3 regions of the Pseudovibrio sp. Ad26 genome follow, and region 1 is predicted to be linked to each of the others. Evidence: predicted binding sites of a transcription regulator. Region 1 holds the regulator's gene; each other region holds the start of a gene.
The links. The regulator PhoB, encoded in region 1, activates phosphate uptake and scavenging genes when phosphate is short. The targets are predictions, from matches to a motif close to TGTCATNNANCTGTCAT.
Positions count from the first base shown of each region.

Region 2: a site for PhoB is predicted at 2,038-2,054, ahead of phnF (phosphonate metabolism transcriptional regulator PhnF). Genes of this name have one in related genera too.
Region 3: a site for PhoB is predicted at 1,010-1,026, ahead of PsAD26_RS06675 (family 20 glycosylhydrolase). Genes of this name have one in related genera too.

Region 1 is NZ_LMCE01000047.1:358,164-364,962, forward strand. Features, by position in the region: gene PsAD26_RS08100 (PstS family phosphate ABC transporter substrate-binding protein) at 1-167, shown strand, start outside; gene pstC (phosphate ABC transporter permease subunit PstC) at 257-1,645, shown strand; gene pstA (phosphate ABC transporter permease PstA) at 1,638-3,485, shown strand; gene pstB (phosphate ABC transporter ATP-binding protein PstB) at 3,538-4,341, shown strand; gene phoU (phosphate signaling complex protein PhoU) at 4,375-5,079, shown strand; gene phoB (phosphate regulon transcriptional regulator PhoB) at 5,153-5,848, shown strand; gene PsAD26_RS08130 (GcrA family cell cycle regulator) at 5,996-6,556, opposite strand.
Region 2 is NZ_LMCE01000157.1:136,501-143,299, reverse strand. Features, by position in the region: gene PsAD26_RS27310 (carbon-phosphorus lyase complex subunit PhnI) at 1-757, opposite strand, end outside; gene phnH (phosphonate C-P lyase system protein PhnH) at 761-1,393, opposite strand; gene phnG (phosphonate C-P lyase system protein PhnG) at 1,395-1,865, opposite strand; gene phnF (phosphonate metabolism transcriptional regulator PhnF) at 2,061-2,801, shown strand; gene PsAD26_RS27290 (CYTH and CHAD domain-containing protein) at 2,810-4,363, opposite strand; gene PsAD26_RS27285 (FCD domain-containing protein) at 4,561-5,307, opposite strand; gene PsAD26_RS27280 (TRAP transporter substrate-binding protein) at 5,455-6,438, opposite strand; gene PsAD26_RS27275 (heavy metal translocating P-type ATPase) at 6,774-6,799, opposite strand, start outside.
Region 3 is NZ_LMCE01000047.1:39,058-45,856, forward strand. Features, by position in the region: gene PsAD26_RS06670 (alpha/beta hydrolase) at 1-640, opposite strand, end outside; gene PsAD26_RS06675 (family 20 glycosylhydrolase) at 1,193-3,112, shown strand; gene PsAD26_RS06680 (GntR family transcriptional regulator) at 3,160-3,927, opposite strand; gene PsAD26_RS06685 (sugar ABC transporter permease) at 4,315-5,193, shown strand; gene PsAD26_RS06690 (carbohydrate ABC transporter permease) at 5,195-6,037, shown strand; gene PsAD26_RS06695 (sugar ABC transporter substrate-binding protein) at 6,078-6,799, shown strand, end outside.

The sequences.
Region 1 (6,799 bases):
ACGTTGGCGTAATCCCAGGTATCGCTGAATACCTTGGTGAGTTCACCAATGAAGACACTTGGGGTGACGAAGGTTACCTGGCTGACAAAGGTCTGATCCCGATGCCAGCAGCTGACCGTGCAGCAGTTTCCAAATCTGCATCAGCGCTGACACCACTTGCATTCTAATTGCAAACGCTAAGAGGGCGGTCAGCATGTCCAGCTGACCGCTTTCCTGCATCCTCCAAAAATTAAAGCCAGATAAGGCGAAACAACAAATGTTCTGGACTTACGCTGCCCTTCTTCTACTGGTCTTCGTAACCGCGAATGTCTACGGGCGTTTCCGGGCGATGCAGGTTGCTGGTCATCAGCTCTCTGCACTGCATTCCCGTCCAAGCTACCATGGTGGATACCTGGCCATTCTGGCCGCTCTTCCAGCATTTGTCCTTTTGATTGCATGGGCAGTCGTTGAGCCGCGCTTGCTTGATACAATGGTGATCAGCGCAAAGGCCGAGATTGTCGAAGGGCTGTCCAAAGCAGAACTTCAGGCATTTCTGCGGGACGCGCGCGCCATCGCATTCGGCGGCATTGTGGCCTTCTCAGATGCTGGCAAAGAGCAGGCGGCAGAAGTGTTCAGCTCGCTCGCGCAAACATCCTTCTTTTTAAAAACAACACTGATCATCGCCCTGGTTGCTGGTGGTCTGTGGTACGGCAATCGCACCATCACACCGGCAATGCGAGCCCGTCATTTTGTAGAGCGCACCGTCATGGGATTGCTGATCCTTTGTTCCGCTGTCGCGATCTTCACAACCATCGGCATCGTTCTCTCGCTTATCTTTGAAAGCTTGATGTTCTTCCGCCAGATCCCAATTCTGGATTTCGTCTTCGGCACTCATTGGAGCCCGCAAAGCGCCTTTGAAGGGGCAGGGGCCGAGCACGGCGAAGCCAATACAGAAATCTTCGGTGCAATCCCGCTTTTGGTTGGCACCATGCTGATCACAGCAATTGCTATTTTCGTGGCCGCACCTGTTGGTCTGCTCTCCGCAATTTACCTCTCCGATTATGCAAGCACGCCGGTGCGCGCCATTGCAAAGCCGGTTCTGGAAATTCTGGCTGGTATTCCAACCGTGGTCTACGGCTTCTTCGCGGCGCTGACTGTGGCACCCTTTATCCGTGGCTGGGGCGAAAGCATCGGCCTGTCAGTCAGTTCAGAATCTGCACTGGCCGCTGGCCTTGTCATGGGCATTATGATCATTCCGTTCGTCTCCTCCCTTTCTGACGACGTGATCAACGCTGTGCCACAGTCACTGCGCGATGGCTCTGCCGGTCTTGGCGCAACCAAGTCGGAAACAATCCGCCGGGTTGTTCTGCCAGCCGCTCTTCCGGGCATCGTGTCCGCTCTGATCCTCGCCATCTCCCGCGCCATTGGTGAAACCATGATCGTGGTGATGGCTGCAGGGCTTGCCGCAAACATAACGGTAAACCCGCTGGAAGCTGTAACAACCGTGACCGTGCAAATCGTCACCTTGCTGGTCGGTGACCAGGAATTCGACAGCGCGAAAACACTCGCAGCATTTGCGCTCGGTCTTCTCCTCTTCTGCATCACACTTGCTCTGAACATCTTCGCTCTGCGCGTCGTGAAGAAATATAGGGAACAGTATGATTGATATCGCTCAGGACACTGCCGGTTCTGCCATTGGCGGGCGTGTCAAAGGCATTCCTTCCGGCGTCCATACGACAGACGAAGCTCGCAAGCGCCTGAAAAAGCGCTACAGCATGGAAGCGCGTTTCAAAGCCTACGGCATGGGTGCCATCGCACTGGCCGCAACATTTCTGGTTCTGCTGCTCTTCACAATTGTCGGCTCAGGCTTGCCAGCCTTCACTTACAACTACGTAAGCGTGCCGCTCAATCTAAGCGCGGAAAAAGTCGATCCGGCCAACCCGGCTGGCGCAAGCTACAATAAAATCATTCGCGACGGTCTGAAGGCAGAGCTGCCATTCGCATCTGACCGTAAAAACCGCCGTGTGCTCTACTCTCTTGTGTCCTCCGGTGCCAATGTCACGTTGCAAAAGCAAGCAATAGCCGATCCATCCATGCTGGGTGGGACTGGTCCGGTTGCGATCCCGCTCTCCGACTTTGCTGACCTTTATGTCAAAGGCTTGGTCACGAAGAAAACCGAGATCGCCACCTCAAGCGCAGCAACGGTTTCTGGCACGGAAGGTCAGGTGACCATTACCGCGGAGAAACCTGAGTTTGACCAGATCCTTGCAGCGTTGAAGATCTATTATGATCGTGAAATCGAGTTGCTGACAGGCAAAATCGAAGCGCGTGGTCGTTCACAAATCAGCGTAAATACGAAGATCTCAGGCTTAGAGACCCGCTTGGCCAATGAGAAAGATCCTCTCGTTGCTCAGCGACTGACCTCTGAGGTTGAAGGCAACAAAGCCGCTCTGGTCAAGATTATCAGTGCGCTGGAAAAGCAAAAAGCTGAACTGGTTACTCTGCAGGGCCATCTTGCCAACATTGGGACTGGCGGCACACTCAACGCCAACATGCCAAGTTTCTTTGTCGAGGTGAACGGCGGAACCATTAAAGCGGAGAAGGTGACACCAACCAGCGTCACCGGAACAGCCTTTATTCCGCTGTCTACGGATGCTGCCGTGCCTGCTGGCCAGTGGGGTATTGAAGAGCTGGAAACACCAGAATCTTTCCGCAAGTTTTCAGATAAAGAGATCGCCTATACTGACTATCTGGTCTCCAAAGGCACTGTTGCAAACGAGTGGAACTCCATCTTCTTCAAGTCCGGTGCAAGTCGTGAGCCGGAGATGGCAGGCATCTGGGGCGCAGCCGTTGGCTCCTTCTGGACCATGCTCGTCACTCTGTCTCTCTCGTTCCCAATTGGTGTGTCTGCCGCGATTTATCTGGAAGAGTTCGCACCAAAGAACCGCTGGACACACCTGATTGAGGTGAACATCAACAACCTGGCAGCCGTGCCATCGATCGTCTTCGGTCTGCTTGGTCTGGCAGTGTTCCTCAACGTCTTCGGATTGCCGCGATCCGCGCCGGTTGTCGGCGGTATGGTGCTGGCGCTCATGACCCTGCCGACCATCATCATCGCCTCCCGCGCAGCGCTTCAGGCAGTGCCGCCAAGCATCCGCGAAGCCGCGCTCGGCGTCGGAGCCTCCCGCTTGCAGGCCGTGTTCCATCATGTGCTGCCACTGGCAATGCCGGGCATCCTGACCGGAACCATCATCGGTATGGCGCAGGCACTGGGTGAGACCGCACCGCTTCTCATGATCGGCATGGTGGCCTTCATTGTAGACATCCCGGCAAGTCCGGTTGATCCCTCTACTGTGCTGCCCGTGCAGATCTTCATGTGGGCAGACTTCCCGGAGCCTGCCTTCCAGCAGAAAACCTCTGCCGCGATCATGGTGCTGCTCGGCTTCCTGATCTCGATGAATGCAATCGCAATCGTCCTTCGTAAACGTTTTGAGCGCCGCTGGTGATTTGAAAGGCAAGATCATGGCATTGGAAATGACCACAGACACCGAGAGTGCAATGGATACAACAATGAGCGCCCCTCCAGCCGTTTCAGCTGAAGGCGAAACACTCAAGATGCGTGGCCGCGATGTAAAAGTGTTTTACGGCGACAAGCAGGCCCTTCATGGTGTTGATCTGGATGTCCGCAAAAATCAGGTGACCGCGCTGATCGGCCCGTCCGGTTGCGGCAAGTCCACCTTCCTGCGCTGCCTGAACCGCATGAACGACACCATCGATATCTGCCGCGTGCAAGGAGACATTCTCCTGGACAATGACGATGTCTACGACCCGCGCATTGATGTGGTGGAACTGCGGGCCCGTGTTGGCATGGTGTTCCAGAAGCCCAACCCGTTCCCGAAATCAATCTTCGAGAACGTGGCCTACGGCCCACGCATCCACGGTCTGGCACAAGGCAAGTCAGATCTGGAAGATATCGTCGCAAGTTCCCTGCAGCGTGCAGGTTTGTTTGAAGAAGTGAAAGACCGTCTGGACGAGCCAGGCACAGGCCTTTCCGGTGGTCAGCAGCAGCGCTTGTGCATCGCGCGCGCAATCGCTGTGTCTCCGGAAGTGATCCTGATGGATGAGCCATGTTCTGCGCTCGACCCGATTGCCACCGCGAAAGTGGAAGAGCTGATGGACGAACTGCGCCAGAACTACACCATCGTCATCGTAACCCATTCCATGCAGCAGGCCGCACGTGTATCCCAGCGCACCGCGTTCTTCCATCTGGGTAATCTGGTGGAAGAGGGGCTGACCAACGACATCTTCACCAACCCAAAAGACCAGCGCACGCAGGATTACATCACAGGCCGTTTTGGTTAAAAATAAAAGAGCGGTACTCTAAGGAGATATCCGATGAAAGATCATATTGTCTCTTCATTCAATGAAGAGCTGAAAGAACTGGCCGGACGTGTCGTTGAAATGGGCGGACTGGCAGAAACCCTTGTTCATGACGCTGTCACCGCACTGCTGAGACAGGACCGTGAGCTGGCAACACGTACCATCGCTGCCGATCAACGTCTGGACAACATGCAGGCCGAGTTGGAAGAGCTGTGCATCTCCGTGATCGCACGCCGCCAGCCAATGGCAAGCGATCTGCGCGACATCATCGCCGCCATGCGCATCTCCAACGATCTGGAGCGCGTCGGTGACATGGCCAAGAACATCGGCAAGCGGACACTGGCCATTGAATCCGAATTCAACAACAAGCAGCTCGCTGTGGGTGTTGAGCACATGTCTGATCTGGCACTTGAACAGCTCAAAGCCGTTCTGGATGCCTACACCTCTGGCGATCTTGAGGTTGTCCAGCGGGTGCATGTCCGCGATGACGAAGTGGATGCGCTTTACACCAGCCTGTTCCGTCAGCTGCTCACCTACATGATGGAAGACCCGCGCTCCATCACCATGTGCGCGCACTTGTTGTTCTGCGCAAAGAATATTGAGCGCATCGGTGATCATGCAACCAATATCGCAGAAAACATCTACTACATGATCTCCGGAAGCCACCTTCCAACAGATCGTCCAAAGACGGACGAGCTGGCGCAGACTACAACCGTGTAGAGTGTGTTCACTTATAACGAGCAGAATACACGCAATTGCTTTATAAGAGAAGGTGCAAAGAGAGCACTTTAATATGCCTAAGATACTGATTGTAGAAGACGAAGAACCGCTAAGCCTGCTGCTGCGCTATAACCTTGAAGCAGAGGGCTACACCGTTGACGTGTGCGCAAGAGGAGATGAGGCGGAAGTCCTGTTGCAGGAAAGCCAGCCAGACCTGCTGTTGCTGGACTGGATGCTTCCGGGCCTCTCCGGCATTGAGCTTTGCCGTCGTTTGCGGGCACGCTCAGAAACCGAGCGCATGCCGATTATCATGCTCACAGCGCGCGGCGAAGAATCCGAGCGCATCCGCGGTCTGGCAACCGGGGCCGACGATTACGTCGTCAAACCGTTCTCCGTTCCGGAACTTATGGCCCGTGTTCGTGCGATCTTCCGCCGTGCATTGCCAGAAGTTGTTTCCACAATGCTCAAGTCTGGCGACATCGAGCTCGACCGCGAAACCCACCGCGTGCGCAGAACAGGCCGCGAAATCCACCTCGGCCCCACAGAATACCGCCTGCTGGAGTTCCTCATGAGCGCACCGGGCCGCGTTTACTCCCGTGAACAGCTGCTGGATGGTGTCTGGGGCCATGATGTTTACGTAGATGAACGCACCGTGGACGTCCACGTAGGCCGCCTGCGCAAAGCCATCAACAAAGGCCGCATGAAAGACCCGATCCGCACCGTCCGCGGCGCCGGATACGCTTTTAACGACCAGTTCGCTGTTGGGTAAGTGTTTAAGGCACAAAAGGAAATCTAAAACCGCCCAAGGGCGGTTTTCTCATATCTACAGGTCACCGACATTAGCAGCTGGCAACCCCCAAAACAGCAAAAAGCCGGGCTTCGGACCCGGCTCAATACGTTGCTTTTTCAGCTCAGATTAGCTTGCGCGGCGGTTGCGGCGGTCGCTGACGGGCTGATAGGCAATGCTGCGGTGATGCGCACAATAAGGTGTGCCTGCATCTGACTGGCGCCCACAGAAATAGAAGTCGTCAGAACTCGGATCACCAATCGGCCACTTACAGGTGCGCTCATTCAATGTCAGGATGGAGGCGCGTTCTGAAACCGGAATAAAGAGATCGGAGGTTGGGACTGGAGAAATTTCTGGTTGGATAGCTTCAATCGGTTCAACTTTAAGGGCGTTGGCGCCTGCTATTGTTGGCTGAATCTGTCGGGGACTTGGAGAAGGCGCAACAGCTGCAATCGCTTCAGCCACTGTTGGTTTGGTTGAAGTGACAACCCTTGCCGTTGGGGTAGGCACCTTTCTCGTTTTGGTTGCGCCGCCTCCCGACTTAGCGCGACCTGAAAGACCAAGGCGATGAACCTTACCAATCACCGCATTACGGGTCACATTGCCAAGTTCCCCCGCGATTTGACTGGCGCTTAACCCGTCTGCCCAAAGTTTGGTTAGTAACTCTACACGTTCTGCTGTCCAGCTCATTAAAGGGCCCCGTCTTCCTTCAGTGGCGCGCAAAACAGCATTCGCTCAGTTCGGACGCATCCGAAAGTGCCGCTTACCTGAGCGTGTGTGCTTGCAGCGTTCAGTAACTACGAGATGGTGTATAACTCTTAACACACAGTACTATATGGGCGTTGATACGAGCAACAACCTCAAAGAATTGAGGTGGGGAAGACTCTGGTTTTCCCCAGAATTGCCGTACTACTACTTACCTATAACAGCCGT
Region 2 (6,799 bases), on a different contig from region 1:
CTGTCATTGTGCCAAGAGGAACTTTGAAACCGAGCTCTTCCATAAAGAAATCGACTTCGACTTCCCCAAGACGGATTTCGCCTGCGAACGGGTGCGTTCTGCCAAAACCGCGCTGGGTTGAGTAACCAAGCGCCAACAGAAAGCCTTCGTCGCCGCGAGCGAGGTTCTGCAAGCGCAGATCACGATCAGCTGGGAAGGTGAGCGGTTCGCGGGTGATGTCTCCTACTGGAGCATCGGGTGCGATTGGTTCATCCGGCTCGATCAGGCCTTCATCATTGAGAAGGTCAGTGACGCGCGGAACCACCTCTTCCTTCTCGAACTCTTGTGTTTCTGGTGCTGGTGCTTCCCCATCAGCAGCCAGCTTAAAATCGAGAAGGCGCTGGGTGTAATCGAAGGTTGGGCCGAGCAACTGTCCGCCGGGAAGATCCTTATAAGTCGCGGAAATTCGGCGGCGGATCAGCATCTTGGCAGTATCGATTGGTTTGGAGTATCCGAAGCGTGGCAGGGTAGTCCTATAAGCACGCATCAGGAAGGCAGCTTCGATGAGATCACCGCGAGATTGCTTGATACCGAGTGCTGCCAGTTCCGCGTCAAACAGAGATCCTTCTGCCATCACACGGGAGACAGAGAGGTAAAGCTGTTCGGAGATTTGCTTAAGCCCGAGTGATGGTACACTGGTATCGCCGCGACGATCCCGTGCCATGAGCTTGTGAGCGTTACGGATGGCTTTCTCGCCACCTTTCACAGCAACATACATGAGTTAAGCCTCCAAACCGGTGATTTTAGTGGAGCGGGGCAGGCCTGCGACCTGATTGGCTCCGGCGAAAACGACGTCGATGCCGAGCGGGTAGAGCGCGCTGTTGTCTTGCATCTGCTGCCAGAACATTGCTGGTGCGGGAGCGACGTTGAACTGCTGCTCTGTTTTGATCCCCGGGCCTTTTAACGTGATGCCGTCGTTCTCAGTGAGCTCATCGACCATCAGGATGATTGTGGTTGAACGGTCTGGATATTCGGCAGTTCCAGCGGAAAAACTCGCGATCGCTGGGAGTAGTTTTGCGTCCGAGACCAGTGCAAAAGCAGCTTCTGCCGGGCTTTCAACGAAGGGTGCTGCAGTGTGGAAACGGATGTAATTTTTGACAGTTTCGCTCGCTGCCAGCGCAGGATCTAACCAGAGTGGCGTGTCATAATCGCAAAGTGTCAATACGAGCGCAGTTGCGGCTATAGACAGCGGAGCCGGTGGATTGAGCTTGAGATCGTCCAGTTGCTGCACAGTGCCCGGTTGCGCGAGTGCATTCATAGCGGAGTGGAATACGGACTGTGCGTCGTGGACTGGATCTGCCAGGCCCGGAGCGGGCGCTTTAGCGAAGATTGAGGAGGCTGTTTGCGTGCTCATCTTACTCACCTCGTACCATGGTGAAGAAATCAACTTTGGTGGCAGCGACTTCAGCGCGTGTTTCGTTTTCCGCTTGTTCCTGAGTGCTGGCCAGAGGCTGTAGAACTTTCGTCTCAATGAGATCACGGTGTTCTGGTTGCTGCCAGAGCGCGTCTACCAAAGCGGCCTGTAGAACCTTTTGCTTGTCGCGACCAAGAGCCTGACCAAATCCGGTGGTGCCATCGTCCAGAGCGATGACGCATCGTGTGACGGTTGCCTCGCACATGTTGAAGGGGGCACCTGTGCCACCGGCGCGGCCACGAACCATCACAAGTCCGATTTCCGCCGGGCGGATAACGGTATAGTTCGGTTCTAAGCCGAGGTTTTTCCACGCTTCTGCAAGGTCTTGCGCTGAGGCCTTTGCCAGAATGCCCATCGCATTCTGCCTAGCTGCAATTTCCGGTGATTGCTCTTTGAGCGAACTTGCCGTCATTTCAGCCCCTTTAACTTTCAGGAACACACTGGTTCTCTGGCATTGTGTGGTGACGCCCTGTGGTTTCACGGAGAACTGTGTCTGGGCGCCTGAATTTGGTTGCTAAGCTAGAACTTATGTTGTCTAGTTGTATAGACAAATATTTTGCTCGCCAACTGATTAGTGTTGTTTCATGACGAAGGCATGACGAATGCGATGAAATTTGATTTTTCTCCTGTTGAGCGACGTGCGGGCGTTGCCATGTGGAAGCAGATTGCTGAAGTACTGCGCTCGGAGCTTTCGCGAGCTGAGGTTTCTGAGGGGGAGAAAATCCCCACAGAACAAGAGCTTGCACATAATTTTGAGGTTAACCGCCATACTGTTCGGCGTGCGATTTCCACTCTGATTGAAGAGGGCTTTTTGCGCTCGGATCAGGGGCGGGGAACCTTTGTTGCCAAGGCTCCGCTGGTCTATCCCATCGGTCCGCGCACGCGCTTTTCGGAGAACTTGTCGGGTCAGGCGCAGGAGGTTTATGGGGATATCTTCCGCACGACCGAAGTGATTGCAGATGCTTACACATCCGAACTGTTGGAGATTGAACCAGGCACTGCACTGTTTAAATGTGAGTCTGTGAGTTACGCAGATGGCACACCAATTATCGCAGGAACGCGCTGGTTTGAGGTCTCTCGTTTTCCCAATCTGCCTTCAGATTTGAATGAGACCAACTCGATCACCAAGATCATGGAGAAGTATGGTTTTGGCGACTATCGGCGTCAGGAAACCCGGATTACGGCAGCGCTTTGTAGTGCACAGAATGCTGAATTGCTTAAGATTTCCGAGGGATCGCCTGTGCTTGTGATGGAATCTATTAATGTGACTGCCAGTGGTGAGCCTATACAAATTGGTCGTGCCTATGTGGCTGCTGACCGGATGCACCTAACAGTCAGAAATGACTAGGCTTTTGCTTAGAGCCAGTACTTGGGTGCTTCTACGGCGGCGTTCCAACGTTCCTGAGCTTCCAGCCATGCATTGTCTGCTCTGGCCTGATGCCAACCGGCTACAAAACCGATGACCGTTGAAACCTCGTTGTTTTGTAAGGACTGTGGAAGTTTCATTGCGACCAGACGATCTGCCATGGCAACATCGTTCAGGTAGCCGAAGGTATTTTGTAGGCGTTTCAGGCACTTGAGGAAGATGCGCAGGTCTTCTGGTTCATAGAGAGAGCGGAAGAACTCAACCGTATAACGCAGTTTTTTGAGCGCTTTGCGGAGATCGTGTCGTTGCTCAATGGTGAGGTCCTGCAAGTTCTCTGCACGCTTTTCACAGGCCTTCCAGCGCTTGGACAATGCGCGCTGGGCGAAAACCTCGATTGGTAAGTCCAATTTCTTGAACTCACTTACTCCCAGGTTCTCTTTCCAGGCCGGGCTGTGTGCGAGCTCTCCCAATTGGAGTAGGAAGTTGTTGAGTTTTGGGTCGATCAGTTCTTGTCTCAGTTCAACTTGTGCTTCCACATGCGCCAATTGAATTGCCTCAAAGAGAGGCTCTACAGAATGTGTGTCTGGCAATAACGGAATGACGGGTGTGATGATATCTTCCACCAGCACATCTATATCCCTTTGATTTCCTGCAGTTGTTGCCAGTTGTTTTGCGGAGGCATCGAGTTCACCGATGATGTCATTGTCCGGAAACGCCGCTTTGTAGATGTTGAACGCACTTCTTAATCTGCGCAGTCCGACACGTAACTGATGTGGGCCTTCGGAGATATTTTGTTGAAGGACGCAAGAGCGGTTGGCGACGATTTGGTTGAGGCATTCGATGAGGATTTTTTGGAAGGCTGAGCCTGCGTTGTCTTCTGATTCCAACTCGATGTAGTTGGAGTGGAGCGCCTCTGAGGGGAGCTCAGGTGGTTCACCACTTGCCAGTCGGTAGCCAATGCCTGCTTTGTTGCTGTTGGAAAACAGAATTGGTCGATCTTTCATGAGGGCGCCTGCCAGCTTGTACAGGCTTTCGACCGGGCCTTCCATCAGCTCCAGCTCTACTTCATGGATCGGATGTTCTTCGGAGGTTGTTTTGGCTACGCCGGAATCCAACGCCACTTCAATCTTTGCACCTGCTTTGTCCGTATAGTAGGCCAAAGTGCGCGTGATGGCGGTTTCGAACAGAATTCCCCATTCTTTGCCTTCCAGCAGAGATATGAGCTGTTGCTTGATTTCATTATCAGAAATCACGCTGAAGTCTGGCTCAATTCCTTCAATTGGCAGTTCTAGCTCAATCCTTTTGGAGAGCCCGGACTGCATGCCACCGCCTTGTTTGATGGTTTGCAGCCAATTGGTGCCGTTATGGCGTGTTCGTAGTGAGATACGGGCTTTCTTGAGCGTGTGATCTGGCGTGTCATAATACACGGAACGGAGACGTTTTACGGATTGCTCACTGACCGCAAAGCCTTTTGGCGGTTTTGCTTTAGCCAGTTGCTCCAGAGTTGTTTCGTCTACAGAAAGCTTAAGCTCAATCTCGTGCATGATTGCCGGGCCACCCTATGCACAGCGTGCGAAGTGGAAGCTTGTTCCATCCCACTCTTGTTGATTTTACGTAGTAAACATCTCGCGAACGCACCCCCCTGTAAAGGGTGCAAAACGTCTATGGGAATTTATCAAAGATATAATCCCTATTTGGCAATGGTATTATGAAATGTGCCAGATTAATGCCCGTTGGTAGGTTATGCGGGCGTTAGCGGATCCTGCTGGAACAGGTAGGCATCAAAGGCAGGATCATCGACGTCTGATAAATCCATCAGGCGTTTCTTGACGTTCTCAAGGTGTTGCCACATCGCTTGTTTTGCTGCTTGCGGGTCTCTTCGCTGCAGGGCGTCGAGGATGTCCTGATGGTCGTTGAGCCATTCTTCGCGATAGGTATTGTCAAAGATGCGTTCGTGCAACTTATCCCACATTCTGGAGCGGGTGCGCTGTTGCCAGAGGTTTCTGACCATATCGACCAGCACAGAGTTCTGCGTGGCCTCTGCTATGAGCAGGTGGAACTCTTCGTCCGCTTCATACCCGCCGGAGCCTTTTGCAAGGTCTTCGCGTTCACGTTCCAGAGCATCACGCATACGCAAGATATCTGCTTTGGTGACCATGGAGGCTGCGAAGGCGGCGATGTTGCTTTCCATAAGCTGGCGTGCCTGAAGGAGCTCAAACGGGCCGATGTCTTCCAGATTTGAAGTGGGAGTAACTTGTTCTGCATCCGGTAGGCGCACAACGTAAGTGCCTGATCCTTTGCGCACATCAATCAAGCCCTCAATCTCAAGCATGATCATAGCTTCGCGCAGGAGTGAGCGGCTAACGTTCATTTCTTCAGCAATCTGGCGCTCCGGGCGCAAGCGATCCCCAACCTTGAACGTTCCGTTGCCTAACTCTTTGCGCAAGACCTCAGCTACTTCCTGATAGCGGCGACGCTGACCATCCATTTCGCTCATTCTCCCATGCCTGCGCGGTTTGGCGGATTTTTAGTGATTGCTGCACGCTTAAGATACTAAATAAAGCAGATTTGCAAGCGAGACAAAAGGCCAGAGATTTGCCTTGGTACTCTGGCCTTTCTTATTCCATTAGAAGGCTTATTGGGTCAATGCTTTGATGCGTGTGATCAGAGAGCCAACTCTCTCAGACTTTTCCGCTGCTTCTGCATGCATCGGTAGAACAGCTTCGATGAATGGTGCTTTATCCACCTCAATGAACTTCACATTAAGCTCGGACTTTGCCTGCTCTATATGCTTCTTGGTCATCTCGTTCCATTGCGCACGATGGAAGTGCATCGAGGACTTGGCCGCAGCACGAATTGCTGTTTGCTCATCGGAGTTTAATGAATTCCAGACAGTGGTTGAAATGACCACGATGGACGGGATCATTGTGTGGCCGTCATCGGAGTAAACCTTGGAGACCTCACCATGACGGGCCGTGGTCAGCGCCAGCGGGTTGTTCTCTGCACCATCAACCACGCCCTGCTGAAATGCGCTGTACAATTCGCCCCAGGATATCGGCGTTGGGCTGCCGCCGAGCAGTTCTACCATGCGGATTGCTGAGGGGGATGGCTGGACGCGGATCTTCATGCCTTTGAGATCAGCTGGTGAGTGGATTTCCTTGTTGGAGTAGAAGGAGCGGGCGCCTTCCACGTAAAAGGTCAGACCAATGAAGCCTTTGTCTGCTGATGCTGCAAGGATGTCATCACCGATTGGGCCACTGAGAACATCGAAATAATGGTTCTCGTCTACGAAGATGTAAGGCAGGTTCAGTGCTGAGTAGGACTCTTCAAAGGCTTCCAATTCGCTGGCATTGGTTTTGGCCATTGCGAGGGTGCCTTCTTGCACTAACTCCATGGATTCTCTTTGTGTTCCCAGTGCGCCATTGCCGTAAATGCGGATTTTGAGAGAGCCGTCGGTGGCTTCAGCAACTTTGTCTGCCATGTGCTGCATGGAAATGTGCAGAGGGTGCTCTGGTCCCTGATTGTGGCTGAGTTTCAATGTCTTCGCGTAGCCGAATGAAGTTGTTGCAAGCAGAGCTGCGCACAGAACTGTGGCTTTGGCAATCTTGCTCGTAAACATATGCTTCCCCCCGGATGATCGCAGCTAATGTATTCGTGAGATGAAACTATAGAATGCTGAGGCTGCGATATGTAACGAAAAGAATTGGATGGATTCGAGGAGTTGTCAAACCATTTTATATATTGGTTGACCTTATAAGGAGCATATTTGTTTTCCGTCTAACTGAATTATTTATAATGGATCAGCTTGATAGGAGAATGGAAACATTATTCTTCACTTTTGCTCTCGTATGATTGGTCGGAGTTCTTCTAAGAAATGGTTGTATTGGTCAACCAGAGGGCGAAAAGGTACAAAAAAGCCCCTGAACTTGTCATTCAGGGGCTGGATTGATGATATCAGCTCATGTTTTTCGGTTTCCAGC
Region 3 (6,799 bases), 320 kb from region 1:
GAGGGCGCCAGTCCTGCATCATGAGGTTTTCTATAAGGGAAGCAGCATATTCTCTGGGCAGCTTCAGGTTTTCGGCAGCCAACTCACGCAAAGCGGCAGGATTGACCTTGCTCGTGAACATCCCGCCAATGATTTCGAGATGATCCTCAATACTGCGCGTCTGGCGAATAGCCGTCACCATCTCATCAAGTGACTCCAAGTTGGGATGGATAGAACCTGCCTCGTTGATCTCTTTTTCTGTCCAGGAAGGCCTTGCCATGAGGGCCGCGGGCTCGTCGATGCAAATCAGACGGCGTGCAGGGCGCTCGGTCCCGAACATCTCCATATAATCCCAAAGCATTGCAACACTAAGAGAATGCCCAACCGCGTCGAAGTCGCGAAGGTCCAGAGCCTCCACCACATCAAACAGATCCTTGGCAAACCGTTCGATGCGGTAGCCACCTGTAGGCTTTTGCGAGTCTCCATGCCCCCGGTTTTCAAGAGCATAGGCCGTGTGACTCTGGCAAAAGTCAGCGAACTGTCCCGCATATACAGCCGCAGTCTGCGACCAGCCTCCCAGCAAAAAGACAGGCCGCCCTTGCCCTCCTGTCAGATAGGAGAGCTCCACGCCATCGCGGGTTTGCACAGTCTTGCGTTCCATCCTCATTGGCCTTTCGCAGACAACTCAACACTCTGCTGCGAGTATAAGGCCGAACCCGTTACTCAGCCGCAAATGAGACCTCAACTGCGAAATGAAGGGTCTCACCTTGAATAACTGGTCCTAGATTTTGCAGGCAGATTGCATAACAGCAGCCAAGCTCTTTCATCCGCCACACCTTGTTCCAGCAATGCAAAAACGGGAATGCGTGCCACGTTAGAAACAGAATTGCAGTCAAAGGCTTACACAACCTGAAAAGCCTGGAGTTGTCATATGACCAAGAATGTTCTGATAGGTTTTATTTGAAAGAGTTAAAGTAATTATCTGCTCATTTCAAATGTAACACCAATTCTAAAATATGGATCTATTTAGGTGACAAGGTGTTGACAGATCCAGTTGAGAAGAAGTTATGCTAGTGTTTGTTCTTGCAGAAGTGAAACGCAAAAATCTGCCAAGAGCAGACGCAAATTCAAGCAGTTAGCACATGCACTCAGGCAACCCGTTGCATTCGACGTGCTCACTGCAACATCCAAAAATTGGTGAGGAGTCGCAGGCATGGAAGCTGTAACCTGTGCTGATACTACAATCAGAATGGAAACATGGAGAACGGAGGACCGGCAGGTCAACTGCATTCTCTCTGCCAAGTGTGATGCGCCCATCTCCAATTACACCCTGTGCTTCAGCATGCTGGCTCCTTGCGAAGTAGTTGAAGGCGCCACTTCCAAGAAAATGACGGCGGGCTACATTGAGCTTGGCTTCGACAGAGATGTTCTTGGAACAGGCCAAGCACTCGCGTTTACACTCAAGTACAAGCGCAATATGAACCCGTCCAACCGCAGTTGGCTTCCAAAAGGCGCCTATCTGCGTCTGGAGGACGGCAGTATCCTGCCAGTGCAGATTGCACCACGCGGCATCGATCAGGCTTTCAGCACCAAGTTGCCAGAGCAGCAAGCCGATCCTTTATCTGATCAACTCATGCTCGTCCCAGCCCCGCAAAGCTGGAAACCCTCCGGCAATCAGTTGGACGTGAGTGCCGGTTTTAAGCTGGATCACTCATGGGAGGGGGACGGCGAAACCGACAGTGCTGCCTCCGTTGAAGCTCTCGCAGAGCGCAACAACATCGGACCATTCCTGCACGAGGATGGCGTCACCCTCCGCTTTGCCATAAACGAAGATCTTGCGGAGGATGCCTATGAGCTCACAATCACGCCAGAGGGCATCACACTTTCAGCGTCCGCCGCTGCTGGTGTATTCTATGGTGCGATCACACTCCTCAATCTCAAGCTGATTTACGGTGGAGCCATTCCTTGTGGCCATATCGTAGATGCTCCCCGCTTTGAGTGGCGCGGCCAGCATCTGGACTGCGCACGCCACTACTACGAGCCGGAAACACTGCTTCGGCTTGTCGATATGCTGGCCTTGTTCAAACTCAACCGCTTCCACTGGCACTTCTGTGATGATGAAGCCTTCCGTCTGGAAGTGGACAGCTATCCGGAGCTCTGGAAGAAGTCAGGCATGCGCGGTGAAGGTCGTGTCGTGCCGGGCATTTACGGTGCAGCAGACGGACCACAAGGCGGCACCTATTCCAAAGCCTTCGCCAAACGACTGGTTGACCACGCCAAAGCATTGAACATCGAAGTCTTGCCAGAAATCGAAGTTCCCGCTCACTCTTGGGCCGTTCTTCAAATCCACCCGGAACTACGCGATGCAGCGGATGAAAGCGGTGAAATCTCCGTTCACGGCTACCTGAACAACACCATCAATCCCGCCTTGCCAGAAGCGTGGACCTATATGGAAACGCTGGCCAAGGAAATCTCTGGCATCTTCCCATTCGCTCACCTTCACCTCGGTTGTGATGAGCGCCCGCCAGCAGCATGGACCAGGTCTCCTGCCATCGAACAGTTGAAGGCAGAGCAGGGCCTCAAAACAGCGGATGACGTGCAGGGCTGGATGATGGACAAGCTCGCCTCTTACGTCAGCACTCTCGGGGTACGCCCCGCAGCGTGGGAAGAAGCTGCCAAAGGTGTGAATGGAGGCATCAACAACGACGCCATCCTGTTCTCGTGGACACAGCAAGGACCGGGTCTGGAAGCTGCCCGTAAAGGATACTCGGTGGTGATGACCCCAGCTGCGCATGCCTATTGGGACATCGCTCCCTCCAGCAACTTCAATGAGATCGGCCTCAACTGGGCCGGCATCACCAGCCTTGCAGACAGCGTGAACTGGGATCCGGTGCCGGAAAATGAACCAGAGCTGGAAGGCAAGATCATTGGCGCCCAGGGCTGCTTGTGGTCAGAGGTCGTCCTACGGGATGCCAACATGGAAACCATGATGGCCCCGCGCATTCTGGGTATTTCGGAAATTGGCTGGGCAGCTCGCGCCAACAAGCCGGATGCAGAGACGATCACGCAAAAGGCGGCATGCTACAGCAAGCTGTTCTCGGCTATCGGGTGGCGTCAGGATGTAAGAGACTAAACAGCAAAAACCCCGCTCCAAACCTTGGCAGCGGGGCTTTTTGCATCTTACGCGTTGCGCAATTCTGCAACGAAATCATAGATATCACCGCGATACACGCCCGTTGTCAGCTCAATCACTCGGCCACTCGGCAGGTAGGCAGTGCGGTCAATATAAAGCGCGGCATCCCCCTCACAAACTTCCAGCAAGGCAGCTTGCTCTTCTGTCAGCTTGCAGGCTGAGATGCGCTGAATAGCACGGGAAGGGCGCATGCCTTCCAACGACAATTTTTCATAGAGCGACGTTTCAATCCGCGATGGATCAGGCACAAACTCGGTTGAGAGCGAACTGGTCTCAATCGCCAGAGGAATGCCATCCGCACGGCGCAGACGGGTAATCCGCGAAACCTGACCGTCAGACGCAAGCCCAAGCGCAACAATTTCCTCAGGTGAGGGAAGATAAATCCCGCAGGACAGCGTCTCGGAGGAGGATGTCTTCCCGCGCCGCTGCATGTCCTCGGTAAAGCTGGTAAGCGCCGACAAGGACTGCTCCATGCGCTTCATCTGCGGAGCCACATAAGAACCTGAGCCCCGGCGCTGAATCACCAGACCATCCACCACCAACTGCGAAATGGCTTTGCGAATCGTCACGCGGGACAGCCCGGTCAGTGTCGCCAGCTCACGCTCTGCCGGCAGAGTGGTCGCCGCTGCTAACCGTCCATCTTTAATGGCAGATTCAAGGTGTCGGTAAAGCTGTAAGTAGCGTGGACCGCCACTCCTCTGCTGCCAGGATGTCGTTGAGAACAGATCGGTATGGGTATCTTCTTGTGCGCTCATTCTGCTCTTCTTTATGTGAATCCGTATTATCTATAATACCTTTTTGATACCAATGCAAAACAATACCGATGGGATACCAATGAAAGAAATGAAGCTTATCCCCTTGCGATTTTCTTGAAAAATCGGAGTTTTTTCGTCTGAAACAGAAATATTTCACAGGAGGTACTGAAATGGTAGACAAATGGATTTGTTTTGGTATTATTTTGGTGCTCGCAAAAAACACGCGGTTCGTCTCCCTGGCGATAACAAGACGCAAGCGGCGAGTGACAAGCGATCACCTTTGGGAATTGGGGAGAGCGCATGACACATGCGTCAGGGGACCTGCTGCCTTATCAGGGCGAGCGCGGCGGTTCGGCACAAAAGAAACAAGGGATGCTGCAAGGGCTTATGCGCTCACAGGCAACCTTTGCATGGCTACTGATTGCTCCGGCAGCATTGTATCTCGTATTAGTCGTGGCCTGGCCGCTGGTAGAGACAGTCCGTTTGTCTTTCACCAACGCCAACATTGGCGGCGAAGCCTACATCGGCACTGCCAACTATGAGAAGCTGCTCAGCTCTCGTAAATTCGGTCAGACAGTGTCCAGAACGTTCTATTGGATGTTCCTGTCTGTCTCATTCAAAATCATTTTCGGTCTGATTGGCGCAACGCTGCTCAATGCGGCAATTCCGGGGCGGGGGCTGTTCCGCATGCTGGTCATGCCGCCGTGGATTGTGCCTGTTGCGATTGGCTGTTTCGGCTGGTTGTGGCTCTACAACGGCCACTTCGGCATCATCTCAGGAGCCTTGCAATACGTAGGCATTCTGGATGGCCCGTTTGAGTTCCTCGCCTACAAACAAAGCGCGTTTTACTCCGCCGTTGTGACCGATGTCTGGGTCGGCCTGCCCATGGTGACCATCTTCATGCTGGCAGCCATGCAGGGTGTGCCGCGCGATTTGTATGAAGCAGCCTATGTGGACGGGGCATCCCGTTGGTACCGCTTCCGCCGCATCACCATTCCGCAAATTCTGCCGGTGATCATCACCATGTCGATCCTGTCGATCATCTGGACCTTCAACTCCTTTGAGATCATCTGGATCTTGACGGAAGGCGGTCCGCGCAACGCAACCACAACGCTGATCATCGACACCTACAAGATGGCCATTGCAAACTTCAAGTTCGGGCAGGGGGCTGCCCGTGCTGTGATCGTGGTGACACTGCTTAGCGTGTTCTCGCTGGTCTATCTGTTCGCACTTCACCAGATCAAAAAACGTTTCGAGGCAGCCTAAAATGATGGATCGTTACTCGCTGCCACATAAAGTATTTCTCTACTTCTGCGTGGTGCTATTCCTCGGCTTCATTCTGCTGCCGTTTTTTGAGATGTTCATGACCTCGCTGCGGCCACTGGAACACCTGTTCCGCTCGCCCTACCAGTTCTGGTCAGACGACTTCTCGTTCAAAGCCTACTCCCAGATGTGGGAGACAGTGCCAATGCTGCCGCGCTACATCGCAAACAGCATGCTGATCTCCATCTCGGTGACAGCTCTGGCTTTGGCGTTCGTCATTCCCGCCGCTTATGCCTATGCCCGGTTTGATTTCAAAGGCAAATCACTCAGCCTCGGCATCTTTCTGGCGGTTAACATGTTCTCCGGTGCTGTCCTGCTTATTCCGCTGTACAAGCTCCTGAGAAACTACGGCCTGCTGAACACCTACTTCGCCATGATTGTTCCCGGTGCAGCGTTTCTGGTGCCAATGGGAATCTGGCTCCTGAAATCCTATCTGGAGAAAATCCCGCGCGAACTGGAAGAAGCAGCTTTCATGGATGGCGCCAGCCGTCTGTACACTCTGCGCCGCGTTGTTCTGCCTTTGGCGGTTCCCGGTCTCATTGTGGTGGGTGTGGCTGTGTTCCTGTCAGCCTACGCACAGCAGTTCCTGTTCGCGATCACGTTCAACAGCGTCAAGGAGTTCATGCCTCTGCCAGCGGGCATCCTCGAGTTCATTGGCTATCAGTCAGTCAAATGGAACCAGATGATGGCAGCAAGCATTGTTGGAATACTGCCCGTACTCGTAATTTTCCTATTTTTACAACGCTACTTGGTGGCCGGCCTCACAGCCGGTGCGATCAAGGAGTGATTTTTAAAAGTGTCAATGGTTACTACTGGGAGGAGAAACCATGAGAACCAAACTACTATTTGCAGCGGCTGCAGGGGCAGGCGCAATGATGGCAGCAACATCTGCACAATCAGCTGAACTACATTTCATCCGCTGTGGGGACAACGGGTTGGATGAAGATCGCAAGGTTATTGCCGCATTTGAAGCCGCCCATCCCGGCAACACCGTCAACATGGAAAGCCTTCCATGGGGCACCTGTCAGGATAAGTCTTTGAAACTTGCATCCGCAGGCAGCCCGCCATCTGTGTCCTACATGGGCTCTCGTACGCTCAAACAGCTGGCAGACAACGACCTCGTTGTTGATGTGAAGATCTCTGAAGATCAGCAGAAAGCCTATCAGCCGGGCGTTTTGAACACCGTGAGCTATCGCGACAAGTTCTGGGGCTTCCCGCGTGCATTTTCCACCAAGGGTCTGTTCCTCAACTGTGACATCTTCGAAGAAGCCGGTCTTGCATGCGAAGCACCAAAGACCTGGGACGAAATGTACGCAGCTGCGAAGACCATCAAAGACAAAACCGGTAAAGCAGGTGTGGGTCTGACGGGCAAAGACTTCGACAACACCATGCACCAGTTCCTTAACTACCTGTATTCCAACGGCGGTCAGGTCATCGATCCATCCACCAACGAAATCACTCTGGATTCCAAGAACACTCTGGAAACTCTGAAGTTCTACGGCAAACTGGTGGAAGTTGCTCAGGAAGGTCCAACCGCATTTGAGCGTAC